2 regions of the Amycolatopsis sp. ATCC 39116 genome follow, and region 2 is predicted to be linked to the other one. Evidence: riboswitches for the same ligand, from Rfam matches in the RefSeq annotation. Region 2 holds a riboswitch; the other holds the start of a gene.

Region 1 (14,611 bases), on a different contig from region 2:
AAGTTGATGCCCGCGTCGAGCGCCGTGTGGATCATGCGGACCGACTCGTCGTGGTCGCGGTTGCCCCACGCGCCGAACATCATCGCGCCCAGCGTGTACTCGCTGACCTCGATACCGGTGCCGCCGAGAATCCGTCGTCGCATTTCGAGTTCCTCCTCTGGTGTGTGGTGTCCAAGTTCGCCGCGGACGAGGAGGGGGACCAGGCAACGCTCGACCTGGGTCTGGCAGTACCAGGCAACGGGTGCGCGGATCCGGATACTGGAGGCGTGGACGGAGCTGATTTCGGAGCGTTCCTCAAGGCCCGCCGCGCTGCGCTGGACCCGCGCGACGTGGGACTGCCGCAGGGGGTGACGCGGCGACGGGTCGCCGGGCTGCGCCGCGAGGAACTGGCGCAGCTGGCCGGGATCAGCGTCGACTACCTGACCCGCCTGGAGCAGGGCCGCGCGCGGAACGTGTCGGACGAGGTGCTCGATTCACTCGCCAGGGCGTTGCGCCTCACCCCGGACGAGTGCGCCTACCTGCACAACCTCGCGTCGCCGCGGCTCAAGCGAGCCGGGCGGTGCCCCGTGCAGCAGGTGCGGCCGGCGGTGCAGCAACTGCTCGACGCCATGTCGGTGCCTGCCTTCGTCTTCGGCCGCTACCTCGACGTGCTGGCGTGGAACCCGATGGGCGGCGCGATCGCGTTCGACTTCGGCTCGCTGCCGCCGCAGGAGCGCAACCTGCCGAAGCTGTTCTTCCTCGGCGAGGACGAGGCACGCGCCCTGCACCCCGAGTTCGACCAGGTCTGCGAGGAGCTGGTGGCGAACCTGCGTGCCGAGGCCGGCCGGTGCCCCGGCGATCCGCGCCTGGCCCAGCTGATCGGCGAGCTGTCACTGGGCAGCGACCTGTTCCGCCACCTGTGGGCCGGGCACCACGTGCGGGAGAAGGCACACGGCCACAAGCGGATCCACAACCCGCTGGTCGGCGAGCTGCACCTGCGGTACGAAACGCTGCGCCTGCCGGACGAACCGGACCAGGCGATCGTCACCTACACCGCCGAACCAGGCTCGGAGTCCGAGCGCGCGCTGGGCCTGTTGGCCAGCTGGATCGCCACCGACGACATCGATCAGGCCACGTTGCGCCGCGCGGCGGGCGGCTGATACTTCCGGGACTGCGCCGACGGCTCGGCGAGGTCCCGGCCGGTCTCGCCGGTGCTGGTGCGGCTCGCCGGTTCGGCACCGGCCCGGTTGCCCGGCCACGGCCGCCGGCCGTCGCGGCGCGCCACCAGCACCGCGCAGAACAGGCCGAACAGCAGCGGCAGGTGGCTGGCCAGCCGTTCCCAGCCGACCCGGCCGGCGACCAGGTCCAGCACGGACAACCCGACGAGCACCGCGGCGAAGCTGAGCAGGACCGGCAGCTGGCTGCGTGCCTGCCGCGGCTTCGCGGCCGCCCACAGCAGGGCGATCGCGATGGCGAAGTTGAACGCCGCGGCCTCGTGTTCGAGGTGCGATCCCGGCTGAACGGCCATCCCGTCGGCCATCCGCTGGGGCACGAACAACAGCGACACCACGATGGACAACTGGGCGATCGCGGTGAGGACCAGCGCCAGCCGCGGCCAGTCGAGCCGCACCGGCCGGGCGGTCGCGGGCGCGTGGGCGAGCACTCGCGCCGACACGTCCGGCGACGCGGCGGCCGGCTCGAGGCGCACCAGGCGCGTCACCGCCGCCGCCTCGTCCTGCCAGGTCAGACAGGCCGCGCAGCGCGAGACGTGCTCGTCGAGCGCCACCGGATCCACCCCGGGGTCCTCGCCGTCGAGATTGGCGGAGATCGCCTCGCGCGCGGTTGCACAGTCCATATTTGCATTGTCGTCCGCGCGCACTGGATGGTTCCCCTCACCGCTCCGGATTCTGGGACCGGTTGGGATTTCACAGACCTGTGATGTTTCCTTGACGCCGGATGCCGCGGAGGCCATAAGGTCATCGGTCAGGGCCCGCACCGTCAGGCCGCACTGGGAGGAACGCGAACGTGGACGACGACGAGATCACCCGGGACGCCTTCCTGGCGGCGCGCGGCGATCGGGTGGCCGCCGAGCGCTTCGTGTCCGCCACCCAACGGCAGCTGCACCGCCTGCTGACCTACCTGTCCAACCCCGGCGTCGCCGAGGACCTGGTGCAGGAGACCTACCTGCGCGCCTTCGCCGCCCTGCCGTCGTTCGCAGGCCGGTCGCCCGCCCGGATGTGGCTGCTGTCGATCGCCAAGCGCGTCGCCGCCGACCACCTGCGCGGCACCCGCCGCCGCCCGCAGACCAGCCAGGTCGACGACTGGGTGGCCACCGCGGAGCAGAGCGGCGCCCAGACGCCGGACCACGGCCGGCTCGTCGTGCTGCGCAAGCTGATCGCCGAGCTGGAGCCGGAGCGCCGCGAGGCGTTCGTGCTCACGCAGGTGATCGGGTTGTCCTACGCCGACGCGGCGGAGGTGTGCGACTGCGCGGTCGGCACCATCCGGTCCCGCGTGTTCCGGGCCCGCGAGGACCTGACCGCCGCGCTCAGCTCGAACGGGCGGGCGGCCTCACTCGGCTGAGCTCCACCGGTGCTCGACCCTGGCGAGCCGCCAGTACGCGATCGCGGCCGCCCACACCACCACGAACAACCCGACGACGATGTAGCCGACGCTGTCGAGGTCGATGTCCGCGATCCAGTCGATCAGCGCGCCCGACCAGCCCAGGTCGTCCCTGGCCACACCGACCAGCTCGATCGTGCCGATGACCAGCGCCACCGCGACGGACAGGCCGGTGATCGTGAGGTTGTAGTAGATCTTGCGGACCGGGTTGGCGAACGCCCAGTCGTAGGCGAAGTTCATGAACGTGCCGTCGAGCGTGTCGAACAGGCTCATGCCGGCGGCGAACAGCAGCGGCAGGCACAGGATCGCGTACCAGGGCAGGCCCGCCGCCGCGCCGGACCCGGCCAGTGCCAGGAGCAGCACCTCGGTCGCGGTGTCGAATCCGACGCCGAACAGCAGCCCGACCAGGTACATCTGGCCCGGGCGGCGGATCGAGCGGGTGAGCCTGCCGAGGAAGCGGTTGACGAACCCGCGCGAGTCGAGCCGCGCCTCCAGCTCGGCCTCGTCGAAGCGGCCGCGGCGCAGCTCGCGCCACACCTTCCAGATGCCGATCAACGCGACCAGGTTCAGGATGCCGATCAGGTACAGGAACCCGCCGGACGCTCCGGTGGAGATCACGCCGAGCACCTTGTGCGCGGAGGAGCCGTCCTCGGTCCAGCTCAGGATGCCCTTCGCGCCGATCGCGACGAGCACCGCCAGCACGACGACCACGGTGGAGTGCCCGAGCGCGAACCAGAACCCGACCGAGACCGGGCGCTGCCCCTCGGCCATCAGCTTGCGGGTGGTGTTGTCGATCGCGGCGATGTGGTCGGCGTCGAACGCGTGCCGCATGCCGAGCGTGTACGCCGTGAGTCCCAGCCCGAAGCCGAACACCTGCGCGCCGACGGCGTAGTGCCCGGGCACCACGAGCAACGCGAGAATCCCGAACGCGACCGCGTGCAACACGACGATCGCCAGCAGCAACAGACCCGTGCGGTAGGTGTCCTGCCTGCGCCAGGACATGGTGGGTGAAGTCCCCATGGAGACCGCCTTCCAGCACCTCGTGGATGGTCCAACGTGCCGTGGCCGGTCTCCTGGCTTCGGATCGACATCCGCGGCCCGCCTTCCCGGACTCGCGTCCAGTGGCTGTCCCGGGCCGGGACTTCCCGTTCACAGTGGCGAGGGCCGCGCCGGTTTCACACCGGACTTCCCGAGCACCACGGCCCGCTCACGGTACGTTTCGGCCTCGCGGCGGGGCAAGAGCCATCCCGGTGACCGGCGCCCTACCGCCGGGACGCCGAGTTGTGCTGCGCCGCCGTCGCTTCGTCCACCAGCGACTTCGCGACGCGTTTGGCCGTGGCGACCGCCGTCGGCGCGACCTCCAGCGACGCCGCGACCGTCGCGCCCTCGACCAGGACGAGCAGCGCCTCCGCCAGCCGTGCCGGGTTCCGCGCGCCCGCGTCCACGGCCAGATCCCGCAGGTAGCCCAGCAACCACTGCTTCGACGCCGCGATCACCTGCCGGCCGGGGTGGTCGGCCGACGGCAGTTCGGCGTGCGCGTTGACGAACGCGCAGCCGCGCGTGTTCTCGGTGTCAAGCCAGTCGGCGAGCGCGTCGAACACCCTGAGCAGCTTCTGGGCCGGAGTCGTCCGGGAGCCGGCGAAGGAGCGCACCCGCTCCCGCCACCGCTCGTCCCGGCGGCGCAGGTAGAGCGCGACCAGGTCGGCCTTGGAGCCGAACCGGTCGTACAGGGTCTTCTTGGTGACCCCGGCCTCGGCGGCGATCGTGTCCACACCGACCGCGTGGATCCCGTTGTCGTAGAACAGTTTCCCGGCGACCGTGAGGATCCGTTCGGCGGCCGGGGTCAGCGGCTTGTCCGTCTCCACGACTTGACAGTACACCGACCGGTATAGCTACAGTGGACTATACAGACCGGTATACCTGCGCGGGAGGGTGCATGCGGGGGAACGTCGTCGCCGGAAGCGGTTTCGTCCTGTTCTGGAGCTCCGGGTTCGTCGGCGCGACGCTGGGCGCCAGGTCCGGCGGCGCGGTGTCCCTCCTGGCCTGGCGGTTCCTGGCCGCGGGGCTGCTGCTCGGCGTGTGGTGGGTGGTCCGGCGGCGCTCGATGCGGCCGCGCGACGCCGCGATCCAGGCCGGTCTCGGTGTGCTCTCCCAGGGCGCGTACCTGTACTGCGTCTACGCGGCGGCCGACCTCGGCGTGGCCGCCGGGACGTCCGCGCTGATCGCGGCGCTGCAGCCGATCGTCGCGGTGGTGCTGAGCCAGTTCGTGCTGGGCGAACGCGCGGGCGCGCTGCGGTGGGCCGGGCTGGTCGGCGGGCTGGCCGGGGTGGCGCTGGTGGTCGGCGACAACCTGTCCGGCCGCCCCGGCACCCCGCCGCTGGCCTACGCGCTGCCGTTCCTGGCGATGCTCGCACTGGTCGCGGCCACGCTCATCGAACGCAAGACGGCCTCGGCCGTGCCGCTCTGGGACGGGCTGGTGGTGCAGTGCGTGACCAGCGCGGTGCTGTTCACCGGCATCGCGGCGGCCACCGGGCAGCTGGTCGCGCCGGCGGCTCCGGACTTCTGGGTCGCGGTCGGGTGGGTCGTCGTGTTTTCCACGTTCGGGGGATATGGCTGCTACTGGCTGGTCCTGCGTCGTAGCTCGGTGACGACCGTGTCCGGCCTGCTGTACCTCACACCGCCTACCACGATGATCCTCGCCTGGCTCATGTTCGACGACACGATCACGCTGCGTGGCCTGCTCGGGCTGGTCGTCTGCCTCGGCGCGGTCGCGCTGGTCCTGCGTCCCCGGAAATTGTCGGTGGGGCGGGAGATGATGTCCGCATGTTGCTCGCCGACGTCGTCACAGCCTCCGCCTCGCTAGCGGCCACCCGCTCGCGCAAGGCGAAGATCGCGACGCTGGCGGACCTGCTCAACCGCGCGGACGAGCGGGAGCTGCCCGCCGTGGTCGCCTTCCTGACCGGACGGCCCACCCAGGGCCGGATCGGCACGGGGTGGCGCACGCTGGCCGAGCTGGGCGCGCGCCCGGCTGACGAACCGAACCTGACCGTGGCCGGGGTCGACGAGGTCCTCGGCGAAGTGGGAGCCGCTTCGGGCAGCGGGTCGGCCAGGCGCCGGGCCGGCCTGCTGACGGAGTTGTTCTCCCGCGCCACCGAAGCCGAACAGCAGTTCCTCTTCCGCCTGCTCACGGGTGAGCTGCGGCAGGGGGCGCTTGAGGGCGTGATGCTCGACGCGATCGCGGCGGCGGCGGACGTGCCCGCCGAAGCGGTGCGGCGCGCGTTCATGCTGTCCGGGCAGCTGCCGGTCACCGCCGCGGCCGCGGTCACCGGTGGCGAGGCCGCGCTCGGCGGCTTCGGGCTGGAGCTGGGGCGTCCGCTGCGGCCGATGCTGGCGTCCCCGGCCGAATCGCTCGACGAGGCGGTGCGCGAGCACCCGTCCGCCATCATCGAGTACAAAATGGACGGAGCGCGGATACAGGTGCACCGCGACGGCGACGAGGTGCACGTCTACACGAGAACGCTGCGCGAGATCACCCAGCACGTGGGCGAGCTGGTGTCCCTGGTGCGCGCCCTGCCGTGCCGGTCGGTGGTGCTCGACGGGGAGACGCTCGCGCTGACCGACGACGGCAGGCCACGGCCGTTCCAGGAGACGATGAGCCGGTTCGGCAGCACGCGCGAGGAGCAGGTGCGCGCGTTGCTGCTGCAGCCGTACTTCTTCGACTGCCTGCACCTGGACGGCACGGACCTGCTCGACAAGCCGTTGCGGGAGCGCAACGAGGCGCTGCACCGGGTGGCCGGCGAGCACCTCATCCCGGGGCGGACGCAACCGTCCGATCCGGACGCGATCCTCGCGGCCGCCCTCGACGCCGGGCACGAGGGCGTGATGGTGAAAGCGCTCGACTCGCCGTACGCGGCGGGGCGGCGGGGCCGGGCGTGGCTGAAGGTGAAGCCGGTGCACACGCTCGACCTCGTCGTCCTCGCCGCGGAGTGGGGCCACGGCCGCCGCACCGGGTACCTGTCGAACCTGCACCTCGGCGCACGCGACCCGGACGGCGGCCCGCCGATCATGGTGGGCAAGACGTTCAAGGGCCTCACCGACGAGCTCCTGGCATGGCAGACCAGGACGTTCCAGGAGATCGAGACCCACAGGGACAAGTGGACCGTGCACGTCCGGCCGGAGCTGGTGGTCGAGATCGAACTGGACGGCGCCCAGGTCAGCACGCGCTACCCGGGCGGTGTCGCACTGCGTTTCGCCCGCGTGGTGCGCTACCGCCCTGACAAGGACCCAGCCGAGGCGGACACCATCGACGCCGTCCGCGCGACGCTCCGGGGGTGATGCTCGAAGAGACGCTGGGCTGCCTCGCCAAGAGCCGAAAACCTTGATACGGCAACACTTCCTGCCAGTGCCAAGGCCGGATGGCCACCACCCGGCGACACGCATCAACTCGCCGACAGCCCAACCCACCATCACACCCGGCCAAGAAACACCGAGCCCACCCTCCGGCTACCCAAAACACCGGGCAGCCTCACCAACAACCAGAACACCGCGCTACCCCACACTCCCTGCCCAACACCCGAACCGGAACACCACCACCCTGCCCTCGAACCGCCCACACGCCCCAACTCGCCGACAGCCCAACCCCACCATCACACCCGGCCGAGGAAGATCGGGTTCGTCATCGCCGCCATGGCGCCGAAGTTGAGACCAGCCGACAACGCGGGAGCGCCCGCCGAACCATCAGCAAGGGGGTGACGCACCTCAGCACGCACATAAGCCGACACCGCGGGCGTGGTCAGCCACGTCACGCTGCCGGTACCCGAAGCGGGAAGGCTCTGCTGGAACACCTGACCCTCGTCGGTGATCAGCCGCACGGTCCCGTTCGGCACGCCCGACACGTCCAGCCGCACGGCGACCTTGTCCCCGGCCGCCACGGCGAGACGGTCGCCGATCCCGGCGGCCTGGCCGCGCGGTCCGGTCGCGGCGAGTGACAGGTCGACCGCGGCCGACTCGGCGATCCAGCTGCGCCCGGCCTTGATCCCGTCGAGGATCGCGTCCCTGGTGAGCGCATCGGCGAGAACGACGGTCTGCGGCAGGCCGATCGTCTGGCCGGGGTTGTGCGCGTCGCTGTTGCCCATCGCGGGCAGCCAGCTTCCCTTGCCGCGCACGGATTCCACCAGGGTGTTGTCCCATTCGGACACGGCGGCGTCGTCGTCCCACGTCCACGGGCCGTTCCACACCTCGACCGCGTCGAAGCCGGTGTAGCCGAACTTGAAGTTGCACCCGACCCACGGGCAGTACGGGTGCGCGGCGACGCAGAGGCCGCCGGAGCGGTGCACCGCACGCTGGTACTCGGGCAGTTCGCCGTCGCGGGACCGGTACCGCCAGTCGACGAACTGGCCGGGCCGCAAGCCGAGCGCGAGCCAGTGGCCGTTGCGGGTGGTGACCTCCTCGCCGAGCATGATCAGCAGGTCGTCGCCGGCGAACTCGCCCCACACCCCGTGCGAGGACGACGTGTTGTGGTCGGTCGAGGTGATGAAGTCCAGCCCGGCTTCCCGCGCGCCGGCGGCCACCTCGGCAGGCAGGCGCTTGCCGTCCGAGTGCACGGTGTGCAGGTGGCAGTCGCCGCGGTACCACTGGCGACCGCGCGTGCGGGTGCGCTCGGACGGGTAGTTCGGGCGGTACGGCGCGCCGGCCGGTCCGTGGGTGAGCGTCACCTCGACGCGGTAGTTCAGCCCCTGCGGCGCGATCGTGTACGGGCCGAGGACGATGTGCCAGGTGCCGGGCGTGACGTCACCGGGCAGGTAGCCGGGCGTGGCCTCGGTGCGGCTGATCGAGAAGCGGTCGCGGAAGCCGCCGGACCAGCCGCGGAAGCCGTCGCCGCCGAGAGCGGTGCCGCGGTTGTCGAAGATGCCGATGTCACACGAGTTGCCGGGCGTCCCGCTGGGCACCGTCGTCTTGTCATAGGTGTAGACCACCGACAGCTGGCTCACCCCGGCCGGTACCTCCACCGGCAGGTAGACGAAGTCCGCGGTGCCCGGCTCGAACCGGCCGGTCAGCACCTTGGTCTCGGCCTGGCCCTCGGCGGCCTCGGCGAACGCCACCGGTGCGAGCGTCACCGCGCCGGCCACCGACGCCGCCTGTAGGAAACCGCGTCGGGAAACTCCGCAACCCATGCACATGCGGCCATGTCATCAGCGGCGGATGACCTTCGTGAGCCGGCTGCCCGTACACCGCGTGTCCAGAACCTGAACGAACGTCACACTTCCGTGCTTAGGTTCGGCTAAGCTAAGTTGCACAGCGTGAACGCGATCATGTCACCCTCGGTGACCAGGACGACGCCGCGCCGGCTGTTGCTCCTGGTGTCCCTGCTGGTGGCGTTGGTCGTCGCCGTCGCGTTGAGCCTGGTCCTGGGCAGCAACCACCTCGGCATCGGCACCGCCGTCCAGGTGCTGCTGCACGACGACGGCAGCGAGGCGGCGACGATCGTGCGTGACGTGCGCCTGCCACGCACCGCGCTGGGGGTGCTCGTCGGTGTCGCGCTCGGCGCCGCCGGGGTCCTCATGCAGGGGCACACCCGCAACCCGCTGGCCGATCCCGGTCTGCTCGGCATCAACGCCGGTGCCGCGCTCGCGGTGGCGCTGGCCGCGCAGTTCCTCAGGGTGGTCGATCCAGGCGGCCAGGTGTGGTTCGGTTTCGCGGGGGCGCTGATCGCGACGGCCGCGGTGTTCGCGATCGGGTCGAGCGGGCGGCAGCTGAGCCCGGTGCCGATGGCGCTGGCCGGGGCGGCCGTGATGGCGTTGCTGTCGACCTTCACGTCGTTGGTGATCTTGAGCGACAACCCGACGCTGGACGTCTACCGCCGCTGGGTGGTGGGCTCGATCAGCGGCCGCGACGCGAGCATCAGCCTCGGGATCCTGCCGTTCGTGGTGGCCGGGCTGGTGCTGGCGATGCTGAACACGCGGGCGCTGAACGCGGTCTCGCTGGGCGAGGACACCGCGCGCGGGCTGGGCCAGTCGGTCGCGGCGAGCCGCCTGGTCGGCCTGGCGGCGGTGACGCTGCTGGCCGGCGCCGCGACTGCCGCCGCCGGGCCGATCGCCGCGCTCGGTCTGATCGTCCCGCACGTGGTGCGCACCGTGACCGGCCCGGACCACCGGTGGCTGCTCCCGTGTGCCGCCCTGGCCGGCGCGGTGCTGCTGCTGCTCGCGGACGTCGCGGGCCGCCTGATAGCCGCCCCAGCGGAAATCCCGGCCGGCATCACGCTGGCCATCCTCGGCGGCGGCGCATTCGTGCTGATCGCCCGCCGCACCCGGCTGGTGAAGCTCTGATGCCACACCAACGCCCCGCCCGCGCGGCCGGTGCCACCGCGCCCGCCGGCCATCCGAGCACAGCCGCGGCGCAACCCCCAGCCACCATCACGCCACCCATCCTCGGCAGCCGCGCCTTCGCACGACGCCCGCACCAGGCTGGTGAAGCTCTGATGCCACACACCCAACCCATCGGCGCGGCCCGACACCCAGTCGCAGCCAGTGCCACACCGCCCGCCGGCCACCCGACCGCGGCCGCAGCGGCGCAACCCCCAGCCAGCATCACGCCGCCCATCCTCGGCAGCGGCGTCTTCGCACGCCGTCCGCATCACAGCACCGCACCCACGTGCTGGTCCGCTTCCGATCGCCCCCACGCAGCCCGTTCGGCGGGCCTCGTCACCCGCGGAGGCGGGCACGCATGACCACCACCCTCGGCGTGCGGTGGAACACCCGCGCGGCCACCGTCTACCTCGTCGTGCTCGTGGCTCTCCTACTGGTCACCGCGGTGGGCGTGACCATCGGCGAGTACCCCATCCCGCTCGGCCGGCTGCCCGAGCTGCTCACCGGCGGCGGGCACCGCATCGACCGGCACATCCTGTTCGACCTCCGCGTCCCGCGGGCGGTCACCGGGTGCCTGGCCGGCGCGTGCCTCGCCATGGCCGGGGCCCTCACCCAGACCATCTCCCGCAACCCGCTCGCCACCCCGGACATCCTCGGCGTCACCGGGGGCGCCTCCGCGGCCGCGGTCGCAGTGATCGTCTTCGGGGGCGGCGTCTACAGCCTCGCCAGCGGGATCACCACCATCGGCGTGCCCGTGGCCGCGCTCGTCGGGGGTCTCGTCGCCGCCGCGGCCGTCTACGGCTTCTCCTGGCGCCACGGCGTCGACGGCTTCCGGCTGGTGCTGGTCGGCATCGGCTGCGGCGCCGTCCTCACGGCGCTCACCAGCTGGCTCCTCATCCTCGCCAGCATCAACAGCGCCGCGCAGGCCACGGTGTGGCTCGTCGGCTCGATCAGCGCCGTCAGCTGGGACCAGGCGATCCCCCTGCTCATCCTCGCCGCGCTGCTCATCCCGGCCGCGCTCACGCTGCCCCGCACCCTCGCCGTCACCCAGCTCGGCGACGACGCGGCCGCCGGGCTGGGCGTGCGCATCCAGGCGTCCCGGCTGGGCACGATCGGCGTGGCCGTCGGGCTCACCGCGGCCGCGGTCGCCGCCGCCGGGCCGGTCGGCTTCGTCGCGCTGGTCACCCCGCAGATCATGCTGCGCCTCACCGGCGGATCCCGGCCGCCGCTGGTCGCGTCCGCGCTCGGCGGCGCCCTGCTCGTCCAGGCCTCCGACCTGCTCGGCCGCACCGCGTTCAGCTGGGAGGTCCCGGTCGGCCTGATCACGGCCGCGATCGGCGCCCCCTACCTCATCTGGCTCCTCCTCCGACGACGTTGACCCCGAAGAAAGGTGACCCCATGACAGCGACCCGCCGGACCTTCCTCACCGGCAGCCTGGCCGTGGCCGCGACCGGACTGCTCGCCGCGTGCGGTTCGAGCGGATCGGACTCGGCCGCGAGCGGCGGCGGCGCCTGGTCCTTCACCGACGACCTGGGCACCAAGGTCGACCTCGACGCCCGCCCGACGCGCATCGCCGGCCTCAACGACGCCATCGCGTCCCTGTGGAACTACGGCATCACGCCGGTCGCCTCGTTCGGCTACACCGGCCTCGCCGACGACGTGAACTTCACCGGCCGCGACCTCAGCCAGGTCAAGGAGGTCGGCCGCACCTACGGCGAGATCGACATCGAGGCACTCGCCGCCGCCAAGCCGGACCTGATCCTCACCCACGCCTACCCCGTGGACAGCACGGGCAAGATCGACCCGACCCAGCCGCTGTACGGGTTCAAGGACGTCACCCAGCAGCAGGCCGTCGCCGAGATCGCGCCGATCGTCGCGCTGAAGATGGCCGGCTCCGCCACCAACGTCGTCGACCGGACCGTGGAGCTGGTCAAGGCGCTGGGCACCGAGCCGGCCGCGGACGCCAAGCAGGCCTACGAGACCGCCCGCACCCGGTTCAAGAACGCCACCGGCAAGGGCCTCACCGTGATGGCGGTCGCCGCCTACCCCGGCGACGGCGTCTACATCTGCAAGGCAGCCGACGACCCGGCGCTGCGCAGCTACACCGAGCTCGGCCTGACCTACCCCGACCCGGGCGGCTCGAAGTACTACTGGGAGCAGGTCAGCTGGGAGAACATCGGCAAGTACCCGGCCGACGTGGTGCTGTACTCGCTGCGCGCGATGGACAAGGACACGCTCATGCAGCAGGCCACGTTCGCCCGCACGCCGGCGGCCGCCGCCGGGCAGGTGTTCCCGTGGGAGTTCTCGTCGATGGACTACGTGGCGCAGGCCCGCACGCTGAACAACCTCGCCGCGAACCTGGAGGCGTCCCGCAAGGTTGTCTGAATCCGACGGTCGGCCGACACGGCAACCGGGACGGCAAACACGGCACCCGGAGCGGCGAACACGGCGCGCGCGGCGTCCGCCGCCGGTGGCGCTGTGCTGGCCGCCGGGGCGGCGTGCCGGGCGGGCACGGTGATGCCTTGGCCGCCGGTGGCGCCGTGTTGGCCGCCGGTGGCGCCGTGCTGGCCGCCGGGGCGGCATGTCGAGCGGGCACGGTGGTGCCTTGGCCGCCGGTGGCGCCGCCTTGGCCGCCGGTAGCGCCGCCTTGGCCGCCGGTGGCGGCGTGTCGGCCGGACGCGGTGGGTTCGCTGCCGCGCGTCAGCTCAGCCGCGGGGTGCGGAGGTTCTCCGGCGCCTCCGCGCCTTCCCGGGCCCACGCCACCAGCCCGGCCACGTCGATCCCGTGCGGGGACTCCGCCGCGTAGGGCTCGATCGCCGTGGCGCCGCGTCTCAGCAGCGACACCGCGCCCTTCGCGTTGCCGCGTGCGGCATGCGTCAGTCCGACCGCCAGCTGCGCCAGTCCCTTCCACAACCCGCGGTCCGGGCCGTCGGAGGACTTCCACGCGTCCTCGAACACCTCGTGCGCGTGGAACGGTCTGCCGGCGTCCAGCAGGCGCTGGGCCTCCTCCACCGTCTCCGCCGGGGTGCGCGCGATGCCCTCCGGCTGGCGCTCCACCCCCGGCGTCCCGTACGGCAGCGGCCGCCCCAGCCCGTCGCGCGGGCGGGCGTTTCGCGGCTTGCCCTCGGCGTCGCGGTCCCGATCGGCCATGGCGCCGATTGTGCCGTAGTCTGGGGACTCGTGCGTTTTCTCGATGGCCACGGGCCCGCTCACGACCTCACTTACGACGACGTCTTCCTCGTGCCCAACCGCTCGGCCGTGGAATCGCGCTTCGACGTCGACCTGTCCACCGTCGACGGCACCGGCGCCACGATCCCGATCGTCGTCGCCAACATGACCGCCGTCGCGGGGCGGCGGATGGCCGAGACCGTCGCGCGGCGCGGCGGGCTCGTCGTCCTGCCGCAGGACGTCGACCCGGCCGCGGTCGCCGACATCGTCGGCTGGATCAAGAGCCGCCACACCACCTGGGACACCCCGCTGGTCCTCACCGGCGGTGACGCGGTCGCCGACGCCCTCAACCTGATCGGCAAGCGCGCGCACGGCGCCGTCGTCGTGGTCGACGAGGACGGCCGCCCGCAGGGCATCGTCGACGAGGCCGCCTGCACGGGCGTCGACCGCTTCGCGCGCGTCGCCGAGGTCGCCTACGAGCCGCTCGTGACCTGCCCGCTCGACACCCCCTCCCGTGAGGTCTTCGAGCGCCTGCACGCCGCGGGCGCCCAGATCGCGCTGGGTGTGGACGCCGACGGCAAGCTCGCCGGGATCCTCACCCAGACCGCGGCGCTGCGCGCCGACATCTACACCCCGGCCGTGGACGCCCAGGGCAGCCTGCGGGTCGCCGCCGCCGTGGGCATCAACGGCGACGTCGCCGCCAAGGCCGAGTCGCTGCTGGCCGCGGGCATCGACACGCTCGTGGTCGACACCGCGCACGGCCACCAGGAGAAGATGATCGCCGCGCTGAAGGCCGTCCGCTCGGTCTCGCCCGCGGTGCCGGTCGTGGCGGGCAACGTGGTCACCGCGGAGGGCACCCGCGACCTCATCGACGCGGGCGCGGACGTGGTCAAGGTCGGCGTCGGCCCCGGCGCGATGTGCACCACGCGGATGATGACCGGCGTCGGCCGCCCGCAGTTCTCCGCGGTGCTGGAGTGCGCGAAGGCCGCCCGCGAGCTGGGCAAGCACGTGTGGGCCGACGGCGGCGTCCGCCACCCCCGCGACGTCGCGCTGGCCCTCGCCGCCGGCGCGTCGGCGGCGATGGTCGGCTCGTGGTTCGCCGGCACCCACGAATCCCCCGGCGACCTGCGGTACGACGAGCACGGGCGTCCGTACAAGGAGTCGTTCGGCATGGCGTCGAAGCGGGCCGTCGGCGCCCGCACGCGCACCGACAACGTGTTCGAGCGCGCCCGCAAGGCCCTGTTCGAGGAGGGCATCTCGTCGTCGCGGATGCTGCTCGACCCGCAGCGCCCCGGCGTCGAGGACCTGATCGACGAGATCTGCTCGGGCGTCCGGTCCGCGTTCACCTACGCGGGCGCGCGGGACATCGAGGACTTCCACCGCCGCGCGGTGCTGGGCATCCAGTCGGCCGCCGGCTTCGCCGAAGGGCGGCCGCTGCCCGCCGGCTGGTGAGGAACGGGGCCGCCTCGCCCGAGGCGGCC
Region 2 (14,611 bases):
GGTTCGAGCAGACCGACGTGCAGGTCCACGACTTCGGTGCGGGCTCGTTCGACATCGCGCTCAGCCGGTTCGGCGTGATGTTCTTCGACGACCCGCTCGCCGCCTTCACCAACGTCGCGCGGGCGCTGCGGCCCGGCGGGCGGCTGGCGTTCCTGTGCTGGCAGGACGTGCGCGAGAACGAGCACCGGGTGCTGGCGCTGGACGCGGTCGCCCCGCACGTCGACACCGCCGACGCCGTCCCGCCCGGCCCCGGCCCGTTCTCGTTCGCCCAGCCGGGCTACCTGCGCGAGCTGCTGACCGGCGCCGGGCTGACCGGCGTCGCCGTGGACGACGTGCGGGCGCCGGTCCGGCTCGGCGCCGACGCCACGTCGGCGGCCGATTTCCTGCGTCGCGGCGCGATGCTGCGGACGATCTTCGAGCGGTACCCGGCGGAAACGGTCGAGCGGGCGGTCGCCGCGCTGACCGAGGCCCTCGTCCCGCACGAGACGCCCGACGGCGTGCTGCTGGGCGCGGCTGCCTGGCTCGTCACCGCGCGCCGGCCGTGACGGAGTCCCTTCTGGACAGCGCACTCTGATTCCACAGTGGAGGAGTGGGGTTCGTCTCGCACGGCCGGAAAACGATTGCTCCTGCGGTAAATTGGGGCAACGTGCCCGCTGAACCGCTGCTCACCCTCGGCCCGTGGCAACTGCTGTTCCTCGTGGTGGCCGGGGTCGGGGCGGGCCTGACCGGTTCGATCGCGGGGCTCGCGTCGCTGGTGTCCTACCCGGCGCTGCTGGCGATCGGTGTGCCGCCGGTCACCGCGAACGTGACCAACACCGTCGCGTTGATGGGCAACACGGTCGGCTCGGCGGCCGGTTCGCGTCCCGAGTTGCGCGGGCAGCGCGCCCGGTTGCTGCGGCTGTGCGCGATCACGGCGGTCGGCGGCGCGGCGGGCAGCGCGCTGCTGCTGCTCACTCCGGAGGGCACGTTCGCCTACATCGTCCCGTTCCTGATCGGCGGCGCGTCGATTCTCCTGCTGTTCTCCCCGCGCCTGGCCGAACGCGCCGGCCGTGGTGACGGCGGGCTGACCGCGGGCACCGCCACGGGCGCGTTCCTGGTCGCGATCTACGGCGGCTACTTCGGCGCGGCGGCCGGGGTGATCATGCTGGCGCTGCTGTCCGCGGCCTGGGCGCAGCCGCTGGCCAGGACGAACGCGGCGAAGAACATCGTCACCGGTGCGGCCAACCTGGTGGCCGCCGTGGTGTTCGCGTTCACCGGCTCGGTGCTCTGGCCCGCGGCGGCGGCCCTGTGCCTCGGTCTGGTCGCCGGATCCTTCGTGGGGCCCGCGGTGGTCCGCCGCCTGCCCGCGGCGCCACTCCGGGTCGCGATCGCGCTGGCGGGCATGGGCCTGGCCGTCACGCTGGCCTGGCAGGCCTGGAACTAGAAGTGCTACCTTCGCGGGCGGTGCCGAGGGGCGCTGCGACGGGCCCGGCCCGCCACGCTCGGCACCGTCTCCTGCAGCAAGGGCGCCTTCTCACCCGAGGAGGCGCAGATGCTCGTCGGACACCTCGCCGCGATCTTCCGCTACCCGGTCAAGTCCATGGCCGCGCAACCGCTGGACGAGGCCGCCGTCTCCTGGCACGGCCTCGACGGTGACCGGCGCTGGGCGTTCGTCCGGCCGGGCCAGGAGGCGAACGGCTTCCCCTGGCTCACCATCCGCAGGCGCAACGACCTGGTCCGCTACCAGGTCGTCGGCGAGTCCCAGGTCCGCACCCCGGACGGCCGCCTGCACGACGTCACCGATCCCGCGCTCGCGGCGGAGCTCGGCGCCGCGAGCGTCCAGAAACTGGACCGCGGCACCTTCGACAGCGCGCCGTTGTCCCTGATCACCACCCGCAGTGCCGGCGCCGAGCCGCTGCGCTTCCGCCCCAACCTCCTCGTCGACACCGACGTGCCCGAGGAGGACTGGATCGGCCGCACGCTCCGCATCGGCGCCACCCGCATCCGGGTCGACCGCCGCGACCGGCGCTGCGTCGTTGTCAACGTCGATCCGCGCACCGGCCGGCGCGCCCCGGCCGTCCTGCGCCGCATCGCGCGTGAGCACGACATGTGCCTCGGCGTCTACGGGTCCACTGTGGAACCGGGCACGGTCGGGGTCGGGGACGAGGTCGTCGTGGTAGCGTGAGCCGGCCAGTCGTGCCCCGCGAGGGGCCAGGGAATCCGGTGCGAATCCGGAACTGACGCGCAGCGGTGAGCGGCGACGGGCGGGACAACGGCCACTGGACCACGCGGTCCGGGAAGGCGTTCCGCCCGGACGACCCCGAGTCCGAAGACCTGCTGGCACCCCCGCCACGGGGGAGACCGCCGGACCGGGCTCCGCGCATGAGCCCTCGACGCTAGGGGCCGCTGTGCGCCGATCGATCACCTTCCCGCTGCTCGCCGCCGTGCTGGCGCTGACCGGGTGCGCGAGCGCCACCCCCTCCGGAGACACCGCCGCCGTGGCCGTCGACAACTGCGGCCACCAGGTCCGCGTGCCGGAACCGCCGCGGCGGGCGGTCGCGCTCAACCAGGGCGCGGCGGAGATCATGCTGTCCCTCGGCCTCGCCGACCGCATGGCGGGCACCGCCACCTGGACCGATCCCGTGCTGCCGCACCTGGCCGCGGACAACGCGAAGGTGCCCCGGCTCGCCGAGAACTACCCGTCGTTCGAGACCGTGCTCGCCACCGAGCCGGACTTCGTCGCCGCCTCGTTCGGCGCGATCCTCGGCAAGGGCGGCGTCGCCACCCGCGAGCAGTTCGAGCAGCTCGGGGTGCCCGCCTACCTGTCGCCGACCGAGTGCGCCAAGGACACCAGCGGCGGCGGTGACGGCGCGCGCACCGAGACGCTGACCATGGACGCCGTCTACACCGAGATCCGCGACCTCGCGCGGATCTTCGGCGTCGAGGACCGCGGCGAACAGCTGGTCACCAGCCTGCGGGAACGGATGCGCGCGGTCGCGGGCGCAGGCGCGAACGCCCGGCTGATGTTCTGGTTCGCCAACTCCGAGGCCCCCTACCTGGCGGGTTGCTGCGGCGCGCCCGGCATCATCACCACGACCGTGGGCGCCCGCAACGTCTTCGACGACACGCGCGAGGAGTGGCCGCAGATCAACTGGGAGACGGTCGCCGAACGCGACCCGGACGTGATCGTCCTCGGCGACCTGACCCGCCGTTCGCAGACCGCGGAGAACGCGGCCGCCAAGATCGCGTTCCTGGAGTCGCACCCGGTGACCCGCGACCTGACCGCGGTGCGGAACAAGCGGTACGTGCTGCTGTCCGGGCAGGCGATGAACCCGACGTTGCGCACCGTGGACGGCGCCGAGCAGGTCGCCGCGGCGCTGCGCGGGTTCGGGTTCGGCGGGTGACGCGCACCGCGCGCGTCCTGCCGCTGTGCGCCGGGGGCGTAGCGCTGCTCGTGGTGTCGGTGGCCGTCGCGGTGACGATCGGCCCGGCCGGGATCGGCGTGGGCGACGTGTACGCCACCGTCCTGGCCCACCTCGGTCTCGGGGAGCCGGTGCTCTCGCCGGTCCGCGACGGGATCGTGTGGCACCTGCGGATCCCGCGCGCCCTGCTCGCCGCCGTGTGCGGGGCGGGTCTGGCGGTGTGCGGGGCGGTCATGCAGTCGCTGCTGCGCAACCCGCTGGCCGACCCGTTCGTGCTCGGGGTGTCCTCGGGCGCGTCGACCGGCGCCGTGCTGGTCGTGGTGCTCGGGGTCGGCGGGGGAGTGGTGTCGTTGTCCGCGGGGGCGTTCGCCGGGGCGGTGCTGTCGTTCGGGCTCGTGCTGCTGCTCAGCCAGACGCTGGGCGGCACCACCGAGCGCGTGGTGCTGTCCGGGGTCGCGGCGATGCAGCTGTTCTCCGCGCTGACCTCGTTCGTCGTGCTGACGGCCGGGGACGCGGAAACGACGCGGGGCGTGTTGTTCTGGCTGCTCGGGTCGTTCAGCAGCGCGTCGTGGTCCGAGGTCGGCGTGTGCGCCGCGGTGCTGGTCGTCGCGCTGCTGGTGTGCTTCGGCCACGCCCGGACGCTCGACGTGCTCGCCTACGGCCAGGACCTCGCCGCGGCGCTCGGGGTCGCGCTGACGCGCACGCGGATCGTGCTGATGTGCGTCACCGCGCTGCTGACGGCCGCGCTGGTGAGCGCCTGCGGGGCGGTCGGATTCGTCGGGCTGGTGCTCCCGCACGCGGCCCGCGCACTGGTCGGCCCCGGCCACGGACGTCTGCTGCCGGTGACCGCCGTGGCCGGCGCGGTGTTCCTGGTATGGGTCGACACGCTGGCGCGCACGGTGCTCGACCCGCAGGAGGTGCCGGTCGGCGTGGTCACGTCGATCATCGGCGTGCCCGCGTTCGTGGCCGTGCTGTACCGCAGCCGTCCACAGTGGACGCGGCGGGCGGCCGCCTAAGCGCTCAACGGGTCACCTGATCGCGTCGCGGCCGGCATCGGTGAGTTTGGCGGGGATGCGGGAGCCGGTGCCGGGGACGCGGCGGACCAGGCCGGCGTGGATCAGCAGTCGCGCGCCGAACTGGTCGCAGCAGGAGAGTCCGTCGACGTACACGTGCGGCTCGCTGCTCGCGGTCAGTTCCACGCGGCCGTCGGCAACCGCTTTCAGGAACTCGACGTCGCGGTGGCTGAGGGTGGACGCGGTCATCGCTGGCACCTTTCCGAGAACGGTGTGGTGCGCCACAGAATAGAGGATCGTTGAACAATCGAGCAACCGGGTTGACGGATCGTTCAACAATCGCTAGCGTCGTGGGGCATGCGAGCCAGCTCACAGGACACCCGGCAGACCCTCATCGGCGGCGACCCCGACGACATCTCCTGGATTCCCTGAAATTGTTGAAGACCTGCCAGTAACACGCCCTGCTTTCGCCTCGATTCACTGATAAGGCCCGCGCGGAGGGTGGGCGCGACACCTCCGGCACCGCCGTCTTGCCCGCGCTCGAACTCCCCCTCGGAGCGTTGTGGCAGGCGAGTGGCCCCCGAGTGCGGACTCCCAACTGCCCCGCGCTCGGGGGCCCTATTCGTACACCACGTAGACCGGTTCCGGCTGCAGCCCGACCACCTGCTCGGGCGTCATCAGCGGTTGCCCGCCGCGGGTGTCCTCCTGGTAGAAGAGCTTGAACCCGGCCTTGACGTGCGGCGGTTTGCGCTTCATCACCTGGTCCCAGGTGGCCTTCTTCGCCTCGGCGCTGCCGATGCCGTCCACCACGTTGATCACCGCGACCCCGTTGTGCCGCTTCAGCCCGGCGATGTCCCGCACGACCGTCACCGCCACCTGGTGGTAGACCATGATCTTCTCCGGCAGCCGGTGCCGCGCCACCAGCGAAGCGAGGTAGGCGGCCACGCCGTCCAGTTCCTCGCCGGTCGTCACGCCGAACTCCTCGCCCGGCACGACGCCCGGTTCCACCGCCCACTCCGGGTCCAGCGCGACACCGACGTCCGGCTCGGTCAGCCAGCGCTCGAACGCCTTGACCTCGGGCAGGAAGTCCGCGCGCCCCGGCTGGATGTTGAGCAGCAGCTGCCCGTCGAGCGCCCGCGCCGCGTCGAGGTAGCGCTGGATCGTGTTGTCGTTCGCCCGGCTGCGGTACATGCCGTCCGGGCCCGGCGTCGGGTTCACCGTCGTCGCGATCAGCTCGACCACCGGGACCACCGGCCGGGTCCGCGGGTAGGTGCCGATCAGCTCGCGCAGCTGCGCGGACGCCTCCTGCAGATCACCGGTCATCCGCCCCAGCGCCGGGCTGCCCGGCGCGCCGCAGTAACCGACCAGCAGGTGGTCTTCGACCACGCTGTGCGCGGCGACCTGCGCCGGAAATCCGCGCAACCCCGCCGCGGGCGCATCCAGCGGCGCCGGCCGCCCGGAAAGCGCCTGCCTGGGAAAGAAACCCTCACCACCGCTGCTGCAGGCGACGCTCGCCGCGCCCGCCAGGGCCGCGGTGAGGAACGCCCGCCTGCCGACCGTGCTCCCCGCCATGACCACGGGATGCCCTGGTCTCGACCACTTACACACAGCAGCGGGAAAATCACTCCCCGCGAGACGGCTTCGTTACCGTCAGCCGGGCAGCAGTTCGGTCACCAGCTGGGTGAGCTGGCGCAGGTTGCGGCACTCGTGCATCGGCACCACGCGCGCGTACCGCAGGGCGGCGGAATCGCCCGTGCCCCAAGCCGATCGCGCCTCCGGGTTGAGCCAGTGGACGTGCTTGGCCCGCTCCGCGATCCGGCGCACCGCGTCCAGGTTCGGGTCGCCGCCGTTGGTGCGGCCGTCGCCGAGGATCAGGACCGAGGTGCGCGGCCCGACCGCGTCCGGCCACCCGTCCACGAAGCTCGCCAGCGAACCGCCGTAGTCGCTGCTCATGCCCCAGCGGGTGAGCTTCGCCTGAGTCAGGATGCGCCGCGCGAGCCCCTCCGGGTCCGCCGCGCCCGCGGTGACCAGGCCGGTGATCTCGTCGGTCAGCTCGACGAACGCGAACGTGCGGATCTTGCTGAACTGGTCCGACAGCGCCTGCACCAGCAGCAGCGTGAACTGCGCGAACCCGGCCACCGACCCGGACATGTCGCACAGCAGCACCAGTTCCGGGCGGCCGGGACGGCGGTCGCGCATCGCCGGCCGCATCGGCACCCCGCCGGTGGCCAGCGACCGGCGCAGCGTGCGGCGCAGGTCGATCTGCCCGCGCCGGGCACGGCGGCGGCGCGTTGCCAGCCGGGTGGCGAGCTTGCGGGACAACGGCTGGATCGTGCGCCGCAGCTCGGCGAGCTGGGCGCGGGTGGCGTTGGTGAAGCTGACCAGGTCGGTCTGCGGCGGCACCGCGTACTGCGCGATCCGCTCACGCCCGCGCAGCTCGGCGGTGCGGCGGCGGGCTTCGGCCTGCACGGCCTCGCGGTAGGTGGTGATCCGGGATTGCGCCTCGCTGCGGGCGACGGCGTCGCCGAACGCGCTGTCGTCCGTGCGGATCGCGGCGAGAACCCGGTTCAGCAGCGCGTCCGGCCGCACCCGGTCCAGCGCCTGGTAGGCCGACCAGCCGCGCATCCCGTTCGCTCCGCCCCCGCCGGACCCGCCTTCGCCGAACGAGCCGTACCGGCCGAACTGGTCGACCGCGGCCGAAGCGAGCGCCCGCAGGCGTTCCCCGTCGCCCTCGGCGAGCGCGGCGACCAGCGCTTCCCGCAGCTCCGCCGCGTTCGCGGGCGCGTCCCCGGCCGTCTCCGCGGCGCCGACCGCGACCGGGAAGTACAGGTCGAACAACGCGTCGAAGGTGCCCCGCTGCCCCGAGCGGCGCAGCACGGTCGCCGCCAGCGCGGCCCGCAGCTGCTCGCGGTCGGCCAGCCCGAGCACGTCCACGGCCGCGGCCGCGTCGACCGTTTCGCCGGGACCGACCGGGATGCCGTGCTCGCGCAGCGAGCCGACGAACTCGACCAGCCGCCGCGCCAGCGCCGGGGAGGTCATGACAGCAGCGAGTCGAGCCGCAGCTCGGCCGCGGCCTTCCGGTGATCGCTCTGGTACTTCAGGATCACGCCGAGGCTGGTCTCGACCACCTGCTCGTCGAGCGTGTCGGCGCCCAGCGCGAGCAGCGTGCGCGCCCAGTCGACGGTCTCGGCGATGGAGGGCGCCTTGCGCAGTTCCATCGTCCGCAGCGCGGCCACGACCCGCACCACCGAGTCCGCCAGGCGCGCGTCCAGCCCGGGGACCTTGAGCGTGACGATGTCGCGCTCCAGCTCCGGCGTGGGGAAGTCCAGGTGCAGGAACAGGCAGCGCCGCTTGAGCGCCTCCGACAGCTCACGGGTCGCGTTCGAGGTGAGCAACACGAACGGGCGACGCTGCGCGGTGATCGTGCCCAGCTCCGGCACGGTCACCTGGAAGTCGCCGAGGACCTCCAGCAGCAGGCCTTCCATCTCGACGTCGGCCTTGTCGGTCTCGTCGATCAGCAGGACCGTGGGGTCCGGGTTGCGGATCGCCTTGAGCAGCGGGCGGGGGAGCAGGAACTCCTCGCTGAACACCTCGTCGCGGGCCTGTTCCCAGCCCTCGTCGCGGCCCGCGGTGATGCGCAGCAGCTGTTTGGCGTGGTTCCACTCGTAGAGCGCGCGGGCCTCGTCGATGCCCTCGTAGCACTGCAACCGGACCAGCTCGCTGCCGGTGGCCTGCGCCAGCGCCCGCGCCAGCTCGGTCTTGCCGACCCCGGCCGGGCCCTCGACCAGCAGCGGCTTGCCGAGGCGGTCGGCGAGGAAGACGGTGGTGGCGACGGCGGTGGACGCCAGGTAGCCCGCGCCGGCCAGGCGCTCGACGACCTCGTCGACCGAGCCGAACAACGGCTCCTGCATCGGCCCTCCCTGGGTTGGTGCGCAACCCACCCATTCTGGGCCCTCGCGACCTGATCCCGCGGCTGTCGTGCCCAATCTCACGCCGCGTAGCGGGTGACAGCCGCCAGCGCCGCACGCAGTCCGGAGACGTCCCCGGTCACCGTCAGCGGGTCGGCCGGCCCGCGCCCCCACAGCCACAGGTACACGTCCGCCGGCGCGCCGGACACCCGCCCGTCCGCGCTCGCCGCCGGTTCCGGTCGCACCAAGGGATTTCCGGTCCCCGAGGGCATCCGCACCGTCCACACGCGACCGGCGCACCGCACCTCGAACACCTCGCCCGAGGCGTCCACCGACACCGTGTCCTCGGGCGCCGGCCGGTTGCCCTCCGCCAGCCACACCGTCAGCACCTCGTCCACCCCGTCGGCGGCCAGCGCCGGATCCACCACCGGCGGCAGTCCCAGCGCCTGCTCCAGGTCGACGCGGTGCACGGTGAACTCGTGGGCCATCCGGCGGCGCCAGAACCCGTAGGTCCGGTCGGCGGGGAACCAGGTCTGGCAGGGGAAGCTCGGCGGGCGGCTGGCGAGGCTGCGGAACAGCCCGTCGGCCGCGGCCCGAAACCAGCTCAGCACGTCCTGCCCCGCGGGCGGCTCCTGTTCCCACTCCAGCGGCAGCGTCTGGCTGTCCACCCAGTCGGTCACGCGGTGCGCCACCCCGCCGAGGTGACGGACCAGCGCGCCCGCCGTCCACCCCGGACACGCGGGCACCGGGAGGTCCGGATCGGCCGGAGCGGCGAGGACCCCGATGCCGTGGATCTCGGCGCGCAGGGTGTCGAGGAGGAACGGCTGGTCGGGTTTCGTCATGACCCGCCGAACATACCGGGTGGGTGATCGCCGTGGGGGCCGGATCGGTTCCGAAGTGGACATCCCGGCCCCTTCTGTCACAAGGGCTTTCCGGCCAGCCGCATGCGAACCCGGATGGTCGTGCCGTGCGGCGCGCGGTGTGTGCGGACCAGGTCGGCCAGGTCGTTGACGAGCAGCAGGCCGCGCCCGGACAGCTGACCCCGTTCGGGCGGACGCCGTCCGGCGAGCGGGTCGGTCAGCCGCCCGCCGTCGATGACCGAGCAGACCAGTTCCGCGCCCTCGCGCCACAGGCTCAGCTCGCACGCGGTGCCGGCGTGCAGCAGGCTGTTCGTCGCCAGCTCGGTGACGATCAGCTTCAGGTCCTCGGTGCGCGCTTCGCCCAGCCCGAACTCCAGCGCGTACGCGGCGACGGACCGGCGCGCCACGGACAGGTCGTCGGGCACCTGGACGCGGAACGTCACCGCGCCCACGGCCGGTTTCAGCTCGTCGTTGTACCGGGCGACGAGATCGTCCCACGCGTAGGTGTCGCTGCCGCGCCGCACGCCACCCTCGGTGACCAGTGGGTGCGTCACGTGGGCGTCGGCGATCGCGACCGGGTCGAGCGCCTTGGTGTCGTACGGGCACACGATCGTCACGTCGCGGCCCGCGAAGGCCGGGTTGATGAGAGCCTCGTGCTGAGCGCAGGCCGGGTACTCGACGGCGGACCGCCCGTCCCAGATGGGCTCGCCGATGATGCGCACGCGGGCGGCGTCGCGGTGCCGGTCGGCGAAGCCCCGCAGCACCTGCGGGATGATCCGGCCCGGGTTGCGGCCCGCGACGCCCATGTCGAGCAGGTGCACGCGGCTCGCGTCGTCGCCGAGCGCCTCGCGCAGCAGCGACAGGTTGGGCTCCGGCACGGCGGCCGCCACCGGATCGCCCGCCGCCAGGCCGTCGGTCAGGAACGGCACCAGCCCGGCCAGGTACTCCTCCGGTGAGCCGTAGAACAAGGCCTCGTGCACGAATCCGGTGCTCATCGCGGCGCCTCCACGTGGATGTCCTCGAGTTTCAGGACCTCCACGACGCTCGCCGGTCCCGGGCGGGGAGCGCGCAGAACCACCTCGGCCGCGTGCCGCCTGGCGTGCTCGGCCAGCGTCAGCAGGTTGCGGTGGTCGATGAAGTCCAGGGTGGCCGCGTCGAGCACCAGCCGGCCGCCGACCGGCCGGGGGTCGACGTGGCCGAGTGCGCGGGGGAACAACTCGGCCGAAGCGAGGTCGAGTTCGCCGCCGAGGCTCGCGCAGCAGCCGCCGCGGGCCGAGGCGTGCAACCGGAAACCCGCGCCGTTTTCGTTGGCGCTCGGGTGGAGCGCGGACAGCAGCGCCAGGGTGGGCCGGTCCAGCTTCCGGCGGTCGTAGCCGCACAGCGCGGAAAACGGGTGCACCGCGGAGTAGCCGTCCGCGAGGTGCTCGAACCGCGCCAGCGAATTCAACCGCGTGGGTGACCGCAACAGCCCGGTGACGTCGGCCGCCACCCGCAGGCCCCGGTAACCGTCGGCCAGCGCCGCCTCGGTGGCCTTCGCGTAGATCCGCAAGCGCACGTGCGGATCGCCGAGCGCGCCGAGGTCGTCGAGCGAAACCACCCGCAGATCGCCGCGGCGGCGGGCCTCGCCGCCGTCCACGATGCCGTCCAGATCCGTGGCCAGGCGCGACACCGGGCCGGTCCCGGCGTAGCAGACCCGGTGACCCAGGGCCAGACCCTCGGCCAGGAACTCCCGAACCCGGGACCGGAACTCGGCCGGGTCCTCGTAGCCCCAGCACAGGTGGTCGTGGCAGCCGAGGCCGCGCGCGTCCACGACGATTCCGGACCGTCTCATCGCATCCGAGCGTACCGCGCCGCGGCGGCCGGGACAGGGTCCGTCGCGCCCGGCGGTGGTACTGCCGGAGGCGCGTCGACTACGCTGGGTTGGACGCGGTTCAGAGCGCAGCCGCAGAATGCTGTCGCCGAAGGGTAGGCGAGCGCGTCATGTCACGGGCTCCGCGTGTTCCGGAGGAATCCGCCGGACTCAGCACATCCACACCGCTGCACGTCTCGGTCCGCTGGCCGAGTCGCGACGTCGCCGTGCTCGCGGTCGGCGGCGAACTCGACCTGGCCACCGCGGGCAGGCTGGAGGCCGCGTTCCGCCGCTTGATGGCGCGACGGCCGCGCGTGGTCGTGGTCGACCTGAGCGGGGTCGCGTTCCTCGGATCGTCCGGGCTGGCCGCGATCACCGCCGCGCTCACGTCGGGCGTCGTGCTGCGGATCGTCGCACCGGGCTCGCTGGCCCGGATCTTCGCGCTCACCGCGCTGGACAAGGTGCTCGACCTCTACGGAACCGTCGACGAGGCGCTGGCCGCGGGCTGACCGTCCGGGAGTTCACCCGCGCAGGGCCGCTTCGATCCCGGTGAGCAGGCATTCCAGGCCGAATTCGAAGCGGGTGGCGGGATCGACGTCGTCGGCTTCCAGCACCCGCCGGTTGAAGTGCGGGTACCGGCCGGACTCGACGACCTGCCGGACGTAGGCGCCCACCCAGTTCCGCCACTCGTCTTCGGTCATGCCGGTGCGGCGCTGGACCTCCAGCTCGGCCAGCTCGGCGGACACCGCTCCCAGCACGTGGGTGTTGATCGTGTCCACCACCATCGTCGCGAGCGTCGGGTCGCCGGTCATCCTGGAGACGATGCCGAGGTGGTGGTCGGCGCGCGCGATCACGTTCGGCCCGAGCGTCGGGTGGCGGGCCGCCTGCTGGGCGAGCCAGGGGTGCAGCAGCATGACGGCCCGCTGGCGGCGGGCCAGCTGGGCCAGCTCGGCGCGCCAGTCGTCGCCGGGTTCGGGCAGCGGCTCCTCGCCGATGATCGTGTCGACCATCAGCTCGAACAGCTCGTCCTTGCCGGCCACGTGCCGGTAGAGCGACGTGGTGCCGGTGCCCATTTCCGCCGCCAGCCGCCGCATGGACAGCGCGTCCAGTCCCTCGGCGTCGGCGATCGCGATGGCCGTCCGGACGATCTTCTCCTCGGTGACGACCGGCCGCGTCTTCGTGGTCCGGTCGCGCATCCAGACCATCGTCGGCGGCTTCTTCGCGGGCGGCATGGGCACAGCGTACTTCTCGGGTACAGTGTTCCCAAGAACGGGAACAGTGTTCCCGACTGGGAGGAGGAAGCTCATGTCGGATGTGGTGATCGCCGGTGGTGGGTCGGTCGGCCTGGCCGCCGCGGTGTTCCTGGCGCACCACGGGGTGCGCGCGCACGTGGTGGAGCGCCGCGCGGGTCTGTCGGAGCACCCGCGGGCGCTCGGTCTCAGCCCGCGCACGCTGGAGTTCTTCCGCGAGGCCGGCCTGACGGCGGAACTCGACGCCGTCGCGGTCCGGTCGACCGAGATGTGGAAGGCGGACGCGCGCACGGTCGCTGAGATCGACCGGGCGAACGCGCCGCGGCGGACGCCGTTCACGCAGCCGGAGATCTCGCCGGAGCAGCCCGTCGGCCACTACCCGCAGGACCGGCTGGACGCGGCGCTCCTGCCCGCCGCGCGCGAGCGGGGCGCGACAGTGGAATTCGGCGTGGCCGTCGCCGGGGTTTCGCAGGACGCGGACGGGGTGTCGGTGGAGCTGTCCGACGGGCGGGTCCTGCGGACGCGGTACCTCATCGGGGCGGACGGGGTGAAGACCGCCGTGCGGCCTGCGCTCGGGATCGGCACGACCGGTCCCGGCGAGGTGGGGGAGCCGGTGCTGAACATCCTGTTCGAGGCGGATCTCACCGGGTTCTTCGGCGCGCTGCCGACGATGGTGGAGATCGGGCACCCGGACGTGCGGGGGATGCTGCTCAGCGTCGGCGAACGGCGGTGGGTCCTGCACACCGGCGCGCCCGGGAGCCCCGAGGAACTCATCCGGACGGCGCTCGGCGCGGACGTGCCGGTGCGGGTGATCGCCGCGAAGTGGTGGCGCGCGACGCTGCGGATGGCCGAGGAGTTCCGCGCGGGGCGGGCGTTCCTGGCAGGGGACGCCGCCCGGTCGGTCTCGCCGCTCGGGGCGTTCGGGCTCAACACGGGGATGGCCGACGCGCACAACCTGGCGTGGAAGCTGGCGCTGGTGCTGGCAGGCCAGGCCGGTGACGGACTGCTGGACACCTACCACGACGAGCGGCACGCGGTGGCCGAGTTCGTGACGCGGCAGGCCGTGCTGCGCTGGGAGAACCCGCGGCTGCACTGGGACCCGGCCGCGGTGGCGGAGCGGGAGGCCGTCGGGGCGTGGAACGCGCCGCTGGTGACGATGGGCTACCGGTACGACTCGACGGCGGTCATCGACGCGGTCGTGCGGCCACCGTCCACAGAGGATTTGGCGGCCGCACTGGATGGCGCCCCGGGATCCCGGTTGCCGCACCGGTGGGTCTCGCCCGGGGTGTCCACTCTGGACCTGGTGGGATCCGGGTTCACGGTGTTCGCGGGCGAGGTGTCCTGGCGCGAGGCCGCGGAGAAGGCCGCCGCCCGGCTGGACGTCCCGATGGGCGCGGCGGTGCTGCCGGACGCGGACTGGTTGTCGACGATCGGCATCGAGAAGGGCGGGGCCTTGCTGGTGCGCCCGGACGGCTTCGTCGCCTGGCGCTCGCCGGTCGCCGTGGCGGGCGCGGATGCGGTGCTGGAGTCGGTGGTGGCGCGGGTGCTGGCCCGCTAGCCGGCGCCGATGCGGGCGACTAGTTCCGCGCGGGCTGGTCGAGGAACGTCCCTGTCGTGCTGGTGCGCGCGGGTGTTCCTGCGCCGCCGATGCCGTGGCGCGGGTGGGCCCTTAGGCGGCGCCGATGCGGGCGGCCAGGTCCGCGTCGACCGGGTAGGGGCGCTCCTCCGGGAGGAGTGCGCGGGCCTCGTCCAGGCGGCGGTCGCGCACCAGCGCTTCGATCTCGTGGGCGCGTTCCGTCTCGTCGGTCAGGCCGGTGATCCACTCGCCGACGTAGCGGTCGGAGGCCTCGCCGGCAAGGCCGATCTGGATGGCGCGTCGCGGGAGCGGGCGCAGGTGCAGGTTCTTGTCCGGGTCCCACTGGATGCGCACCGGGCTGGTGGCGAGTTGCCGTCGCCACGCGTCGTCGCTGGGGTGGTGGCCCGGGTCGAACGCGGACAGGCACGAGTGTGCCAGCGCCCATTCGAAGCCGGCGCGGGTGATGGTCACCGCGAGGACCCGTTCCTGGCCGGGTTTGCGGGCCCAGCCGCTGCGGTAGGCCATCCAGAGGAACGACGGTTTGATCCAGGTCATGCGGCCGCGCTTGAACGGCGGCACGAACGTGCCGGCGCGCAGGGCGGGCTCGGCGATCTCGGGGGAGTAGGCCTGGTACACGACGATCGTGTCGTCGTCGTACCGGGCACGGATCTCATTGCTCATGTGGGTGATCTTCGGGCATGGGCGCAAGCGGTTTTGCGTGCGAGACTGGGGCATGCTCTTCGACCGCGCGGCG

What was found. A riboswitch is a leader RNA that binds a small molecule or an ion and turns the genes downstream of it on or off. The one in region 2 is predicted to bind cobalamin.
Region 1: linked by a shared signal. The riboswitch ahead of AMY39116_RS0330830 (HoxN/HupN/NixA family nickel/cobalt transporter) and the one ahead of AMY39116_RS0337315 (ABC transporter substrate-binding protein) in region 2 are both predicted to bind cobalamin.

The regions. Positions count from the first base shown of each region.
Region 1 covers NZ_AFWY03000042.1:9,731-24,341, forward strand. Annotated here, with positions in the region: gene AMY39116_RS0330810 (aldo/keto reductase) at 1-143, opposite strand, end outside; gene AMY39116_RS0330815 (helix-turn-helix domain-containing protein) at 267-1,139, shown strand; gene AMY39116_RS0330820 (zf-HC2 domain-containing protein) at 1,106-1,834, opposite strand; gene AMY39116_RS0330825 (sigma-70 family RNA polymerase sigma factor) at 2,005-2,559, shown strand; gene AMY39116_RS0330830 (HoxN/HupN/NixA family nickel/cobalt transporter) at 2,548-3,600, opposite strand; cobalamin riboswitch at 3,644-3,814, opposite strand; gene AMY39116_RS0330835 (TetR/AcrR family transcriptional regulator) at 3,861-4,463, opposite strand; gene AMY39116_RS0330840 (DMT family transporter) at 4,535-5,461, shown strand; gene AMY39116_RS0330845 (ATP-dependent DNA ligase) at 5,422-6,933, shown strand; gene AMY39116_RS0330850 (CehA/McbA family metallohydrolase) at 7,245-8,771, opposite strand; gene AMY39116_RS0330855 (iron ABC transporter permease) at 8,898-9,923, shown strand; gene AMY39116_RS0330860 (iron chelate uptake ABC transporter family permease subunit) at 10,321-11,340, shown strand; gene AMY39116_RS0330865 (ABC transporter substrate-binding protein) at 11,361-12,347, shown strand; gene AMY39116_RS0330870 (DUF309 domain-containing protein) at 12,663-13,112, opposite strand; gene AMY39116_RS0330875 (GuaB1 family IMP dehydrogenase-related protein) at 13,143-14,582, shown strand.
Region 2 covers NZ_AFWY03000065.1:734-15,344, reverse strand. Annotated here, with positions in the region: gene AMY39116_RS0337330 (class I SAM-dependent methyltransferase) at 1-545, shown strand, start outside; gene AMY39116_RS0337325 (sulfite exporter TauE/SafE family protein) at 647-1,423, shown strand; S-adenosyl-L-homocysteine riboswitch at 1,443-1,518, shown strand; gene AMY39116_RS0337320 (MOSC domain-containing protein) at 1,532-2,164, shown strand; cobalamin riboswitch at 2,193-2,315, shown strand; gene AMY39116_RS0337315 (ABC transporter substrate-binding protein) at 2,388-3,383, shown strand; gene AMY39116_RS0337310 (iron ABC transporter permease) at 3,380-4,417, shown strand; gene AMY39116_RS0337305 (hypothetical protein) at 4,430-4,663, opposite strand; gene AMY39116_RS0337300 (hypothetical protein) at 5,033-5,986, opposite strand; gene AMY39116_RS0337295 (VWA domain-containing protein) at 6,065-7,453, opposite strand; gene AMY39116_RS0337290 (MoxR family ATPase) at 7,450-8,325, opposite strand; gene AMY39116_RS44230 (maleylpyruvate isomerase family mycothiol-dependent enzyme) at 8,403-9,164, opposite strand; gene AMY39116_RS0337280 (anti-sigma factor RsbA family regulatory protein) at 9,242-10,177, opposite strand; gene AMY39116_RS0337275 (MEDS domain-containing protein) at 10,174-11,013, opposite strand; gene AMY39116_RS44225 (STAS domain-containing protein) at 11,163-11,540, shown strand; gene AMY39116_RS0337265 (TetR/AcrR family transcriptional regulator) at 11,553-12,263, opposite strand; gene AMY39116_RS0337260 (FAD-dependent monooxygenase) at 12,337-13,839, shown strand; gene AMY39116_RS0337255 (DUF4291 domain-containing protein) at 13,951-14,538, opposite strand; gene AMY39116_RS0337250 (winged helix-turn-helix transcriptional regulator) at 14,591-14,611, shown strand, end outside.